DNA from 2 places in the Arthrobacter sp. K41 genome. Region 1 is predicted to be linked to the other one. Evidence: predicted binding sites of a transcription regulator. Region 1 holds the regulator's gene; the other holds the start of a gene.

Evidence for each region. The regulator LexA, encoded in region 1, represses DNA repair genes until DNA is damaged. The targets are predictions, from matches to a motif close to TCGAACANNTGTTCGA.
Region 2: a site for LexA is predicted at 1,517-1,532, ahead of AC5RTE_RS12595 (LysM peptidoglycan-binding domain-containing protein). Genes of this name have one in related genera too.

What each region holds. Positions count from the first base shown of each region.
Region 1 covers NZ_JBNHEW010000003.1:40,080-46,344, forward strand. Annotated here, with positions in the region: gene AC5RTE_RS07800 (histidinol-phosphate transaminase) at 35-1,153, opposite strand; gene AC5RTE_RS07805 (LysM peptidoglycan-binding domain-containing protein) at 1,286-1,687, opposite strand; gene lexA (transcriptional repressor LexA) at 2,008-2,739, shown strand; gene AC5RTE_RS07815 (ATP-dependent DNA helicase) at 2,807-4,864, opposite strand; gene hflX (GTPase HflX) at 4,857-6,265, opposite strand, start outside.
Region 2 covers NZ_JBNHEW010000004.1:415,303-421,567, reverse strand. Annotated here, with positions in the region: partial or broken gene AC5RTE_RS12610 (transposase) at 1-25, shown strand, start outside; gene AC5RTE_RS12605 (acyl-CoA thioesterase) at 22-567, opposite strand; gene AC5RTE_RS12600 (potassium channel family protein) at 647-1,378, shown strand; gene AC5RTE_RS12595 (LysM peptidoglycan-binding domain-containing protein) at 1,731-2,609, shown strand; gene AC5RTE_RS12590 (CBS domain-containing protein) at 2,772-3,203, opposite strand; tRNA gene AC5RTE_RS12585 (tRNA-Tyr) at 3,388-3,469, opposite strand; gene AC5RTE_RS12580 (hypothetical protein) at 3,659-3,913, opposite strand; gene AC5RTE_RS12575 (YajQ family cyclic di-GMP-binding protein) at 4,099-4,590, shown strand; gene AC5RTE_RS12570 (Fur family transcriptional regulator) at 4,743-5,228, shown strand; gene AC5RTE_RS12565 (catalase) at 5,236-6,265, shown strand, end outside.

The DNA.
Region 1 (6,265 bases):
GTGGTTCAGGGCGTCCAGCGCCGCTGCTTCAAGTCTAGGCCGGAAGCTTTGGCTGGCCGGTAAGGATACCTTCCAGGGAAGTAAGGAAGGCTGTGGTTTCCGTCTCAGTACCTGCTGTCACCCGCAGATGGCCGGGGATGCCGACGTCGCGGATCAGGACGCCCGCATCGAGCAGTTCCTGCCAGACCTGGTGGGGATTCTCCAGCCCGCCGAAGAAAACAAAATTGGAATCGGAGGCCGCCGGCTTGAGGCCCAACCGCGTCAGTCCGGCCACAATACGGTCGCGCTGCTTTTTGATGTCTTCAACATCGGCCAGCAGCGCCTCACGGTGCTGGAGGGCCGCGAGGGCAGTCGCCTGGGTTACAGCCGACAGGTGGTACGGTAGGCGCACCAGCCTCAGTGCGTCGGCAACTTCCGGAGCCGCGGCCATGTAGCCCAGGCGGGCTCCGGCGAGGGCGAAGGCCTTGCTCATGGTCCGCGAAACGATCAGCCGCTCCCGGCCCGGCAGCAGAGTCAGGGCGCTGGGCGTCCCGTCGTGTGCGAACTCGTGGTACGCCTCGTCCACGATGACGATGGTCTGGCTGGCCTGCCCGGCCTCGTAGACGGCCTCCACCACATCGAGCCCCAAACCTGTTCCCGTAGGGTTGTTCGGCGAGCAGAGGAAAACAATGCTGGGCTGCAGCTCCTTCACTTGGAGTGCTGCCGATTCTGCACTGAGGCCGTAGCCGTCAGCGCGTTGGCCCACAATGTATTCCGTGTCCGTGCCACTGGCGAGCAAGGGGTACATGGAGTACGTAGGCGGGAAGCCCAGCGCGGTGCGGCCGGGACCACCGAAAGCCTGGAGAATCTGCTGGAGTACTTCGTTGGAGCCGTTGGCCGCCCAGACATTCGACTCGTCCAGGCCATGCCCCAAGTATTCCGCCAGGGCCTTGCGCAGCTCCGTGAACTCGCGGTCCGGGTAACGGTGGAGGCCTGCGGCCGCTTCCGTAACGGCGGCGGTGATGGCGGCACGTACGTTCTCAGGGACGCCATGGGTGTTCTCGTTAACGTTGAGGAGGATAGGGACGTCCAGCTGGGGTGCGCCGTAGGGGGTAAGCCCACGAAGGTTGCTGCGGAGGGGTAACCGGTTGAGGCGCTCTAGCTGGTCATTCACCTGAACAGTTTAGTGCCAGCCCGGGGAGCCGGAAAATATGACGGCTTCCCGTTCGCGCTGAGCGGTCCTTCGCGCCGGGCCCGTCAACGCCCTGTCCGCGTTGGCCTTCGGCAGCCGGCGGGTGAGCGGCACCTACCGGGTGGGGACGTACAACTGTTGCCCCGGGAAGACCGCGCCGCCGGTCAGGTTGTTCAGTTGGACGATGTCAGCCACGACGTCACGCGCATCCCGCTCCGGGGCAACGCTCCCGGCGATAGCCCACAAGGATTCCCCTGCCTGGACGGTAACGGTAACGGCAGGGGTAACGGACAGGTCAGCCGCCGAATCGGAGGCCTTTGCCGGCGAGTTGAAGAATCCGGCCAGGGAAAGCATCAGGGCCGCGAGCAGGACCAGGGGAATGCCGATCAGGACGATCTTCCCGCGGCGCGTCAGGCGCAGGGGCGGCAGGGGCACAGGCCGCTCCTCCGGCCTGGGCTCAGGCCCGGACAAGTAGTGCACTGAAAATGAATCCCGCGAAGCAGATGTAGCTGACATGACTTAGCCCTCCTGGACCGTACTGTGCTGCCCGATATTCCCCTCCGAAGCCGCCGCCTTGGCAGCCCTTGCCGCCTGTTTTCGAATGGCTTCGACCGGAGTAGAACAAATGTTCGAACTTTGCTTCCTCTGTTTTAGCACTTATCAACGAACATTGTCGAGACTCGCTAGAACAAATGTTTGAAAAAGCAATGTGGCTGGCCTAGTTTTGAGAGAAAGAACAACCACTCTGAAAGTTGATCAGCAGGGTCTGACAATTCCGGCGTGAACTTCAGGTCCGGGCCACAGGAGTCCGGGGCAACCGAAAGGCATTGGCGAATATGGCAGCAGCAGCCGCCGGGGGCAGGGCAACCTCCCAACCGAAGAAGACCGCCAAGGGCCTGACGCCGCGGCAGAAAAGGATCCTCGAGACCATCCAGCGCTCGGTCAATGACAACGGGTATCCGCCGTCCATGCGCGAGATCGGTGACACCGTGGGCCTGGCAAGCCTGTCCAGCGTCACGCACCAGCTTTCGCAGCTGGAAAAGCTTGGCTACCTGCGGCGCGATCCCAAGCGGCCGCGCGCCATGGAAGTGTTGATGCCCCTTACCCTCGACGGTGGCTCATCCAAGCAGGCGGCGGAGCCTGCCCCTTCCCTTCAGGGGGGCGGCACCGTCACCGTTCTTCCCACCGCCATGGACACAGCCATGGTCCCCCTTGTGGGCAGGATTGCTGCCGGTGGTCCCATCCTGGCTGACCAGCAGGTGGAGGACGTCCTGCCGCTCCCCCGCCAGCTCGTGGGCCAGGGGGAACTGTTTATGCTCAAGGTGGCCGGTGATTCCATGGTGGACGCTGCCATCTGCGACGGCGACTGGGTGGTGGTCCGCCGCCAGGCAGATGCGGCCAATGGAGATATTGTTGCTGCCCTGCTTGACGACGAAGCCACTGTTAAGACTTTCCGTCAGCGCGACGGCCACACCTGGCTGCTCCCCCAGAACACCCAGTACGAGCCCATCCTTGGCGACCACGCCACCATCATGGGCAAGGTAGTGTCGGTGCTCCGCTCGCTTTAAACGGCCCCGGAGTTCGAACTCACCTGTGCCTCCAGCTATGAGCGCCCCGGCCCGTCAGCCGTGGCGCTCAAATCTTTTCCTTGGCCAGCCTCTCCAGCGCCGCCATGGCTGTTTTCCTGTCCGTAGTGGACCAGAACGGCGGCAGGGCACCGCGGAGGAATCCGGCGTAGCGCTCCGTGGCCAGCCTGGAGTCAAGCACCGCCACCACGCCTTTATCCCCGGTTGACCGGATCAGCCGTCCGGCGCCCTGTGCAAGCCGGATGGCAGCGTGGGTGGCCGAAACTGACATGAAGCCGTTGCCTCCCGCCTGCGCCACTGCCCGGGACCGGGCTGTCATCAGGGGATCATCGGGCCGGGGGAAGGGAATCCGGTCGATGACCACCAGGCGGCAGGAGCCCCCCGGAACGTCCACGCCCTGCCACAGGGACATCGTGCCGAACAGGCAGGTGTCAGGTTCGTCCGCAAACTGCTTCACCAGGGCCGTCATGGTGGAGTCGCCTTGGCACAGGATGGTCATTCCCAGCTTGGGCCGCAGTGCGTCCGCCGCTTCTTCTGCCGCCCGCCGGGAAGAAAACAGGCACAGCGCCCCGCCGTTTGAGGCCCTGATCAGGGCCTCAAGTTCGGCCAGCGCTTCCGGGGATGCTCCGCGGCCGGGCTTGGGCAGGTGGCCCGCCACGTACAGAATTCCCTGCCTGGGATAGTCAAAGGGCGATCCCACATCAACGCCCGTCCAGCTGGGCGCCCCCTCTCCCACCAGCCCCAGCCCGCCGGCGGCGGGCTCAAAGGCTGAACCGATTGCCAGGGTGGCGGAAGTCAGCACCACAGTGTGGTTCGCGAACAGGCCCTCGCGCAGCCGCCCTGCCACGGACAGCGGCGCAATATTGATCAGCGCGGGAGCTGTTTCGTCGGGCTGGGAGTACCCCTGCTGGGGGTCAAAGGAACTGGCGCGGGAAAACCAGACCACTTCCCGGTTCTCCCGGGCGGCGAGGAGACGTTCACACAGTTCCAGGATGAGCATCAGCCGGGAGCGCGCCAGTTGCCTCCCGCCGTCGGCAGTGGTGCTGCTGTCCCCCTTGGAGTCGGAAAGTGCGGCGCGGCAGGCTTCACGCAACTGGTCCACGCAGTCCAGCTGCTCATCGTTGAGGCCATTGGGGAGCAGTCCATTGGAAACTCCGGCAAGGGCGGCTTCAAGGTTGGCGGCAGCCGCACTAAGGGCATCCACGGTAATGGCCGTATGCTTGCGCGCTCCCGCAGCTGCGGCATGGACCATGGCCACCGAGAGCTGCCCCGAAACGGCGCCGGTAACCCTGTCCTGGAGTTCGTGTGCCTCGTCAACCACAACGACGTCGTATTCGGGCAGCACCGCGAGGCCTTCGAAGGCACTGACGGCGAGCATGGCGTGGTTGGTGACCACGACGTCGGCTTCGGCGGCGTCCTGGCGTGCGAGTTCGCTGAAGCATTCTGCTGCCATGGGGCACTTCTGGGCGCCCAGGCACTCCATCGAGGTCACCGAGACCTGCCGCCAGGCCCGGTCAGTGACACCGGGCAGGAGCTCATCACGGTCTCCCGTAGTGGTCTTCTCCGCCCATTCCCGCAAGCGGACCACTTCCTTGCCCAGCTGGGAAGCGGGACCGCCCACAGCTGCAGCAAAGTGCGGGACACTGGTGTCCTCGCCGAGCGCAAACAGCTGGCCCTCTGCAGGTTCCTCGGAGGGAAACCCGCCTTCGAGCTTGTGCCGGCAGACGTAGTTGGACCGTCCCTTGACCAGCGCCACCTTCACCGGCCGGTCCAGCGCCGGCGTGATGGTTTTCAGGAGCCGGGGAATGTCCCTGCCCACAATCTGGGTCTGCAGGGCAAGCGTCGCCGTAGAGACCAGGGCGGGCTTGTCGCTCTCGAGGGCATGGGCAATGAGCGGTATCAGGTACGCCAGTGACTTGCCCGTACCCGTCCCGGCCTGGACCAGCAGGTGGTCGCCCGTTTCAATCGCGCGTGCCACCTGCCGGGCCATCTCATGTTGCCCACTGCGGCTTTGCCCGCCCATGCCGGCAACGGCACGGTCAAGCAGGTCAATGACAAACTGCTCGCCGGCCGTGCCTGTGGCTTCGTCAGCCACGAGGTCAGTCATTGCTGACGAATGATTCCAGTTCAGCCGCGAGGCCCTCCCGGACTTTAACTACTGCCCGGGTACCGGCTTCATCGTGGTCAACACTGATGATCTCTGCGTCTGACTCGTGCAGCTTGCTGACCAGGTCCCCGCGGTCGTAGGGAATGAGCAGCTCGAGCTTGACGGACGGGCGCGGAATCGACTCGCTGATCGCCTTCAGGAGTTCGGGGATGCCCTCTCCTGTCCGGGCCGAAACCACAACGTGGCGCGGCTCGCGCTGCTTCAGCCGTTCCACCACAAAGGGATCTGCGGCGTCGGCCTTGTTGAGGACGATGATCTCCGGGACCTTGCGTGCGTCCACTTCGCTGAAGACCTTGCGGACGGCGGCAATCTGGCCCTCGGGGTCCGGGTGCGAGACGTCAACGACGTGAAGGATCAGGTCCGAGTCCGCAACCTCCTCGAGGGTGGAGCGGAACGCCTCCACCAGCTGGGTGGGCAGGGAGCGGACAAATCCGACGGTGTCCGCCAGCGTGTAGCCCAGCCCGTCGGCAGTTTCGGCTTTGCGCACCGTGGGGTCCAGCGTGGCGAACAGTGCGTTCTCCACGAGCACCCCGGCGTCCGTGAGGCGGTTCAGCAGTGAGGACTTGCCGGCGTTGGTGTACCCGGCAATGGCCACCGAGGGCACTTCATTACGACGGCGGTTGGCCCGTTTCGTCTCCCGGGCGGGCTTCATCGCGGCGATCTCGCGCCGGAGCTTGGCCATGCGGGTGCGGATCCTTCGGCGGTCCAGCTCGATCTTCGTCTCACCGGGACCACGAGAACCCATACCCGCCGCTGCGCCGCCCACCTGGCCACCGGCCTGGCGGGACATCGATTCGCCCCAGCCGCGAAGGCGGGGCAGGAGGTACTCGAGCTGCGCGAGCTCCACCTGCGCCTTGCCTTCCCGGCTCTTGGCGTGCTGGGCGAAAATGTCCAGGATCAGCCCGGTCCGGTCAATCACCTTGACCTTGACGATGTCTTCAAGGCCACGGCGCTGGGACGGGGCCAACTCGGCATCAACCACAACGGTGTCGGCGCCGGTGGACATCACGATGTCCTTCAGTTCAAGTGCTTTGCCCGAGCCCAGAAACGTACCCGGATCGGGCTTGTCACGGCGCTGCACGAGGCCGTCCAAGACCTCGGAACCGGCTGTTTCGGCGAGGGCGGCCAGCTCGCGCAGCGAGTTCTCCGCGTCTGCAAGGGTTCCCTCGGACCAGATGCCGGCGAGGACGACGCGTTCCAGGCGGAGCTGCCGGTATTCGACTTCGGTGACATCTTCCAGTTCCGTGGAAAGGCCTGCCGTGCGCCGAAGGGCGCGGCGTTCCTCGAGGTCCTGCTGGTCGCCGTCGTACGTCGTGTGTTCTTCGTCCAGGCGGGATATGG
Region 2 (6,265 bases), on a different contig from region 1:
GACAGCTTTAGGAGACACGCCCTAGCCCCAAACGTGCGGCGCAGGCCTCCGGCTTCCCGGCAGTGCGCTGGAAGCGCGCCACTCGTGTACCCAATCCGGAAGCACCAGGTCCGACGGCGGGCCGCCGAACTCCCGCAGGATCTCCTCCTGGCTGACCGGCCTGCCCTTGTGGACCAGGCGGGTGGCGATGTGGGCACGGGCGTAGATCTCACCGTCGGCTACCATGCGCTGCTCGAAGTAGATGGCCTTGGCGTCCAGGCCGATGATGCGTGTTTCGATGGTGTACTGCTGCCACAGCTTAAGGGACTTCCGGAAGGCGATGGTTTCTGCCGCCACCACCGGGCCCCACCCGCGGCGGCGCATCCGCTTCCACACTCCGCTTCGCTCCATCAGGTCAAACCGGCCCAGGTCCAGCAGGGAAAGATACATTCCGTTGTTGACGTGCAGTGCAATGTCGATGTCGGTGGGCAGCACCCTGAGCGGCAGCGAGGAACTGTCCCAAACCGTCAGCGGCGGGCGCCGGGAAGAGGTGAAAAGCAGCAGGAGGGTTCGCAGAAGCAGGTGCATTCGACCATGTTACCTACGGGTAATATCGGGCGGGATCAAGCACGAAGACGCCCGGCCCGACCCACGTAGGATTTCCTGCATGACCCAACATCGCTACCGGGACCTCGCGGACTGGCCGCTCACGGTGACGGCGCTCATCTTCCTGGCGGCGTATGCATGGCAGGTGCTGGGCCGCATCGAAGGCAGTAGCGCCTTCTGGCTTGAGGCTGTCATGTGGGCGACCTGGGGTATCTTTGCCGTGGACTACTTAGTTAACCTGTGGCTGGCGGATGACCGGGGCAGCTGGTTTCTCCGGAACCTGCATGAACTGCTTATTGTGGTGCTGCCGTTCTTCCGGCCGCTGCGCCTGCTCCGGCTGGTGACGCTGCTGTCCGTATTGCACCGCACGCTCGGGGACACGCTGCGGGGACGCGTGGTCACGTATGTGGCAGGGTCTGCGGCGATGCTGGTGTTTGTGGGCGCACTCGCCGTCCTTGACGTGGAACAGTCTGTCCCGGATGCCAGGATCACTACCTTTGGAGACGCGTTGTGGTGGGCCATGACCACCATCACCACCGTGGGCTACGGGGACATGTACCCCGTGACACCGATTGGGCGGATGGTCGCAGCCGCCCTCATGATGAGCGGAATTGCCGTCCTGGGTGTGGTGACGGCCTCCATCGCGTCCTGGCTGGTCCAGCGTGTGGAGGACACTGCTGAGGCCGTGGCCGATGCTGAGGCGCCGGTCCGGGCGGAGCTGGCAGAACTCGTGGCGGAACTGGCTGCGCTTCGCCGGGAAGTCGCTGCGCTGAAGGACCAGCCCAGCCGCTAGCACAGGCTGATGCCCGGTAAGTGGGCGGAATCAGACTGAGTATCCGGGGCTGAACGCCCGAGTACCCGGCAAGGATATTCGGGTAATTCCTACTGGTGCCCGCAGGATGCGCACTTCCTAGACTCGGGAATCCTAGGACCGAACATGTGCTGGCCTGTTCCCCGGGTGGCTTCCGGATGGCAGTGCCTCCTCGCGGAGCTTCCGTATTTTCTGGGTATGCGGACACTCCATCTTGTGCCGACGGCGGCCAGCCTGGAAGGGGACCGCCCCGGCGCATCACACGCGCTCCGTCCCGCCTTCGCTTCGTGCGCCTGCAGCTGCCTGGCTGGACCGAACCCCGATGGGCTATCCCATGAACCAGCCGAAGTTTCAAACCTCCGAACCACCAGGACGCAGTTTCGCCACAAACGCTTTCCGCTCCGGCGTGACGGCTGCCCCGCCCACCGTCATGAACAGGCTGTGGGCCGGGATGGCCGCTGCCGCCGTAGTGGCGGCGGTGGGAGTCGGTGCGCTCGCTGCCCCGGCCACGTCACTGCTGCAGGACTCGCCGGCGGCTGCCCCCGTTGCCGGGACGCCGGAACCGGCCGCCCGCGTTGACGCGGCTGGCCAGGCTGCGGCCGAAGGCGATTCCTCCGGGACCTCTTCCGGCGACGGGCAGGAGCAGCCGGCCGTGCCCGCGGCCGCACCTGCGGCGGTGCCCCCTGCAATGGAAGCGCAGGCGCCACCTCCTGTTCCGCCCGCTGTCGCCCCCGCGCCAGCCCCTGAGCCGCCAGATCAGACGTTGATTCTTTCCGGTCCAGCCCCTGCAACACCCGAGGGGGCAGCCGCCGTGGCCAGCGCTCCGGCACTGGCCGTGGCGCCGGCACCCGTTGCTCCTGTTCCGGTGGTTCCGGCTGCTCCGGCAATCCGAACCATTTACGTGGTCGGCGCCGGCGGGCAATCCATGGTGGACGCCTGCATCGGCCCCATCCACTACACCCCGAACGACGGCTACTCGCTTTTCATCACCGAACACGACTTCTGCGGGGGCTGGGGGCGCTTCTCCGGAATTGGGGTGGGTGAGACGGTAGAGATCCCGGGCTACGGAACCTACACAGCAACCGCGAGGGGCCAGGTACCCAACCCGGGAACCACCAATGACGTCATCGCAGTGTTCGGTGGTTTCCCGCGGGCCATCCTGCAGACCTGCATTCCGGGGACCAGCCAGATGCTCCTGATCGCACTGAACTAGCCGGGGTGAACTAGCCGGGTTGAAACTGGGCCGACGTCCGGGCCTTTCCGCGGCTGTTGCTTGTCTGGGCTGCGGCAGGGGCGCATGCATGGACATAAAGTAACGCCACGAAGCGAACTCTGTGGCGTTGGTTCTGCGGGACATTCCCTCAGGGAAGCAGGGCTAGGCGTTCATCCGTTTGCGCTCCGAGATGTGCTCCACGAGCTCACCCACACGCTGTTCGGAGTAGTTGCGGGCGATGTCTCCCTGGCTGATGATGCCCACCAACTTGTGGTCCGCGATAACCGGAAGCCGCCGGACCTGGTACTTTTCCATCATTTCGATGGCGGCATCAACATTCGCGTCGGCATCCACCCAGTAGGGCCGGCCAGTGGCCAGGTCACGGGCCATCATTTCGCGGGGATCGCGCCCGGCGGCTACGCACTTGAGCACGATGTCCCGGTCGGTGATCATGCCCCTCAGCTTGCCGTCGTCACCGCAGATCGGCAGCGACCCGCAGTCCAGATCCAGCATCATGCGGGCGGCGTCGGCGAGGGTCTGGTTTTCCTTAATACACTGTGCGTCCGTCGTCATGAATTCACGTACGGCACTCATTGGTCCTCCTTTATCGATTTCCTAATCGACGCAGGGCATCGGGCGCATGCGCCGATGCTGTCAGCCTACGCCCGGGGATGGCCCGTGTCGACGGCGGTCGGCTGGTTGTAAAGGCGTGGATGCAGACTCTCTGCGGGACACGAAAAAGCCTCCGGAACCTGGGGTTCCGGAGGCTTTCCTTGGGTGGCAGATGAGGGATTCGAACCCCCGTAGGCGTTGCCAGCTGATTTACAGTCAGCCCCCTTTGGCCGCTCGGGTAATCTGCCGAACTTCGAAAGAAGATCACCCCCGGCTGCAGTCCGTGGAACGTCCGTTTCCGGACCGTTCCGCTTCCAGTAACCGCGGGCAAGACAACTTTACAGAACTTCCGCCGAAGAATCGAATCGGCGCACCGCGGCCAAAAATAGCGCGGATTTAGCGGGTCCATCCTCGAGGTATGGCGGTGGCCGGACGCGTCAGGCTTCACCCAGAATCCGCCCGGCCAGGCGGGCCTCGAACTTCACCGCCTGCTCCTCGGTGATCTGGTTCAGCTGGACGGCGCGGAGAAGGTCCTCTCTGACACCCTCCATCCGGGAGGCGGCGTCCGCCACAGGGCTGAAGATAATGGAGGCTGCCACCGCCGCTGCCGCCACGGACGTTGCTGCGGTGGCCACGGCGCCGGCCGCCGCCGAGCTGGTTCGTGTGACATATTGCGCGGCCTTGCGGTGCATCGTGTTTCTTTCGTGCAGCTTTCCAACCCTTTCAACTGTGCCCGGGCCCCCTTCGTTCCCCCGGGGCGTGCGCTGGGAGGGAACCGTGAATACCGCACCCCTCAGCGGGAGCATCCGTATTACGCTTGAATCCAGCCCACCAGGCCCCGTCCGCCGACGGGGCTCCCACCAGCGCAAGGAGAGTCATGGCAGGCGAGTCAACGTTCGACGTCGTAAGCAAAGTGGACAAGCAGGAAGTGGCCAACGCCCTTAACCAGGCACAGAAGGAACTGGCCCAGCGCTACGACTTCAAGGGTGTAGGCGCTGAGGTGGATTTCAGCGGCGAAAAGATCCTCATGAAGGCCAATTCTGAGGAGCGCGTCCTGGCGGTACTGGATGTGCTGCAGTCGAAGCTGATCCGGCGCGGCATCTCCCTGAAGTCGCTGGACACCGGGGAGCCCTACGCCTCCGGCAAGGAGTTCCGCCTTGAGGCTTCCATCAAGGAAGGTATTGCCCAGGACCTGGCGAAGAAGATCAACAAGCTGATCCGTGACGAAGCCCCCAAGTCCGTGAAGTCCCAGATCCAGGGCGACGAACTGCGTGTGACGTCCAAGTCCCGCGATGACCTGCAGGCCACCATGGCGCTGCTGAAGGACTTCGACGAGGCCGACCTGCAGTTCGTTAACTTCCGCAGCTAGCCGCGCCGTCGTTTCCGACGCGCAAAGTACAGCCGCTCCACCAGGAGGCCGGCGCACCCTGAATACGGGTTGCGCCGGCCTCTTTGCGCACCGGGAGGAAGGTTAGCTGAGCCTTATTGTGAGATGTTCATAATAAGTGCTTGAATGGTGTCATGACGGAGAACTTCGACGGCCACGAGGCCTGGGCCAACGCCCTGCGCGCCCATGGCCGCAGGGTGACAAAGCAGCGGCTGGCCGTCCTCGCCGCCGTCGAACGCCACCCGCACTCCCCTGCCGAAAGCATCCTTTCTGCTGCCCGCGCTGAGCTCCCTGAACTGACGGCACAGTCCGTATACGTGGTGCTGGGAGACCTGACGGACCTGCACATGCTTCGCAGGTTCGAACCCCCGCACTCACCCGCGCTCTACGAAACCCGCGTGGGCGACAACCACCACCACGCCATCTGCATCAGCTGCGGCCGCGTGGAGGACGTTGACTGCGCAGTGGGCCACGCTCCCTGCCTCACACCGCACTGGGACGAGAACGCCAAGCCGATGACCATCCAGATCGCCGATGTCATGTACCAGGGCATCTGCCAGGACTGCCAGCAGTCCCAACAACTTCCTTCCAATCGTTTGTCACAAGAAACACAGAAATAGGAGAACAATGACTGCCATTTCAACAACCCAGTCAGGTGCACCCGTAACGTCCGACGCCCACTCGAAGTCGACTGGCGCCGACGGTGCGATCATCCTGACTGACCACTACCTGGTGGAAAAGCTCGCCCAGTTCAACCGCGAGCGGGTTCCGGAGCGCGTAGTGCACGCCAAGGGCGGCGGTGCATTCGGTACGTTCAAGACCACCGAGGACGTGTCCAAGTACACGAAGGCAGCCTTCCTCCAGCCCGGCGCCGAAACCGAGATGCTGATCCGCTTCTCCTCCGTCGCCGGCGAAAACGGCTCCCCGGACACCTGGCGTGATCCCCGCGGTTTCGCCGTGAAGTTCTACACCACCGAGGGCAACTACGACCTCGTGGGCAACAACACCCCGGTGTTCTTCATCCGCGACGGCATCAAGTTCCCGGACTTCATCCACTCCCAGAAGCGCCTTCCGGGTACCCACCTGCGCGACGCCGACATGCAGTGGGACTTCTGGACCCTGTCCCCCGAATCCGCACACCAGGTCACCTGGCTCATGGGCGACCGCGGCCTGCCCGCCTCCTGGCGTGAGATGCAGGGCTACGGCTCCCACACCTACCAGTGGATCAATGCCGAGGGCGAGCGTTTCTGGGTCAAGTACCACTTCAAGTCCAACCAGGGCGTGAACTCCATGAGCAGCGAGCAGGCAGAGCAGCTGGCCGGCTCGGACGCGGACTTCTACATCCGCGACCTGTCCGAAAACATCGAAGCCGGGAACTTCCCGTCCTGGGACCTGCACGTGCAGGTCATGCCGTACGAGGACGCCAAGACCTACCGCTTCAACCCGTTCGACCTGACCAAGGTGTGGCCGCACGGCGACTACCCGCTGATCAAGGTGGGCACCATGGAGCTGAACCGGAACCCGGAGAACTACTTCGCGCAGATCGAGCAGGCCACCTTCGCGCCATCGAACTTCGTGCCGGGCATTGCGGCTTCCCCGGACAAGATGCTGCAGGCCCGCATCTTCTCCTACGCTGACGCGCACCGCTACCGCGTGG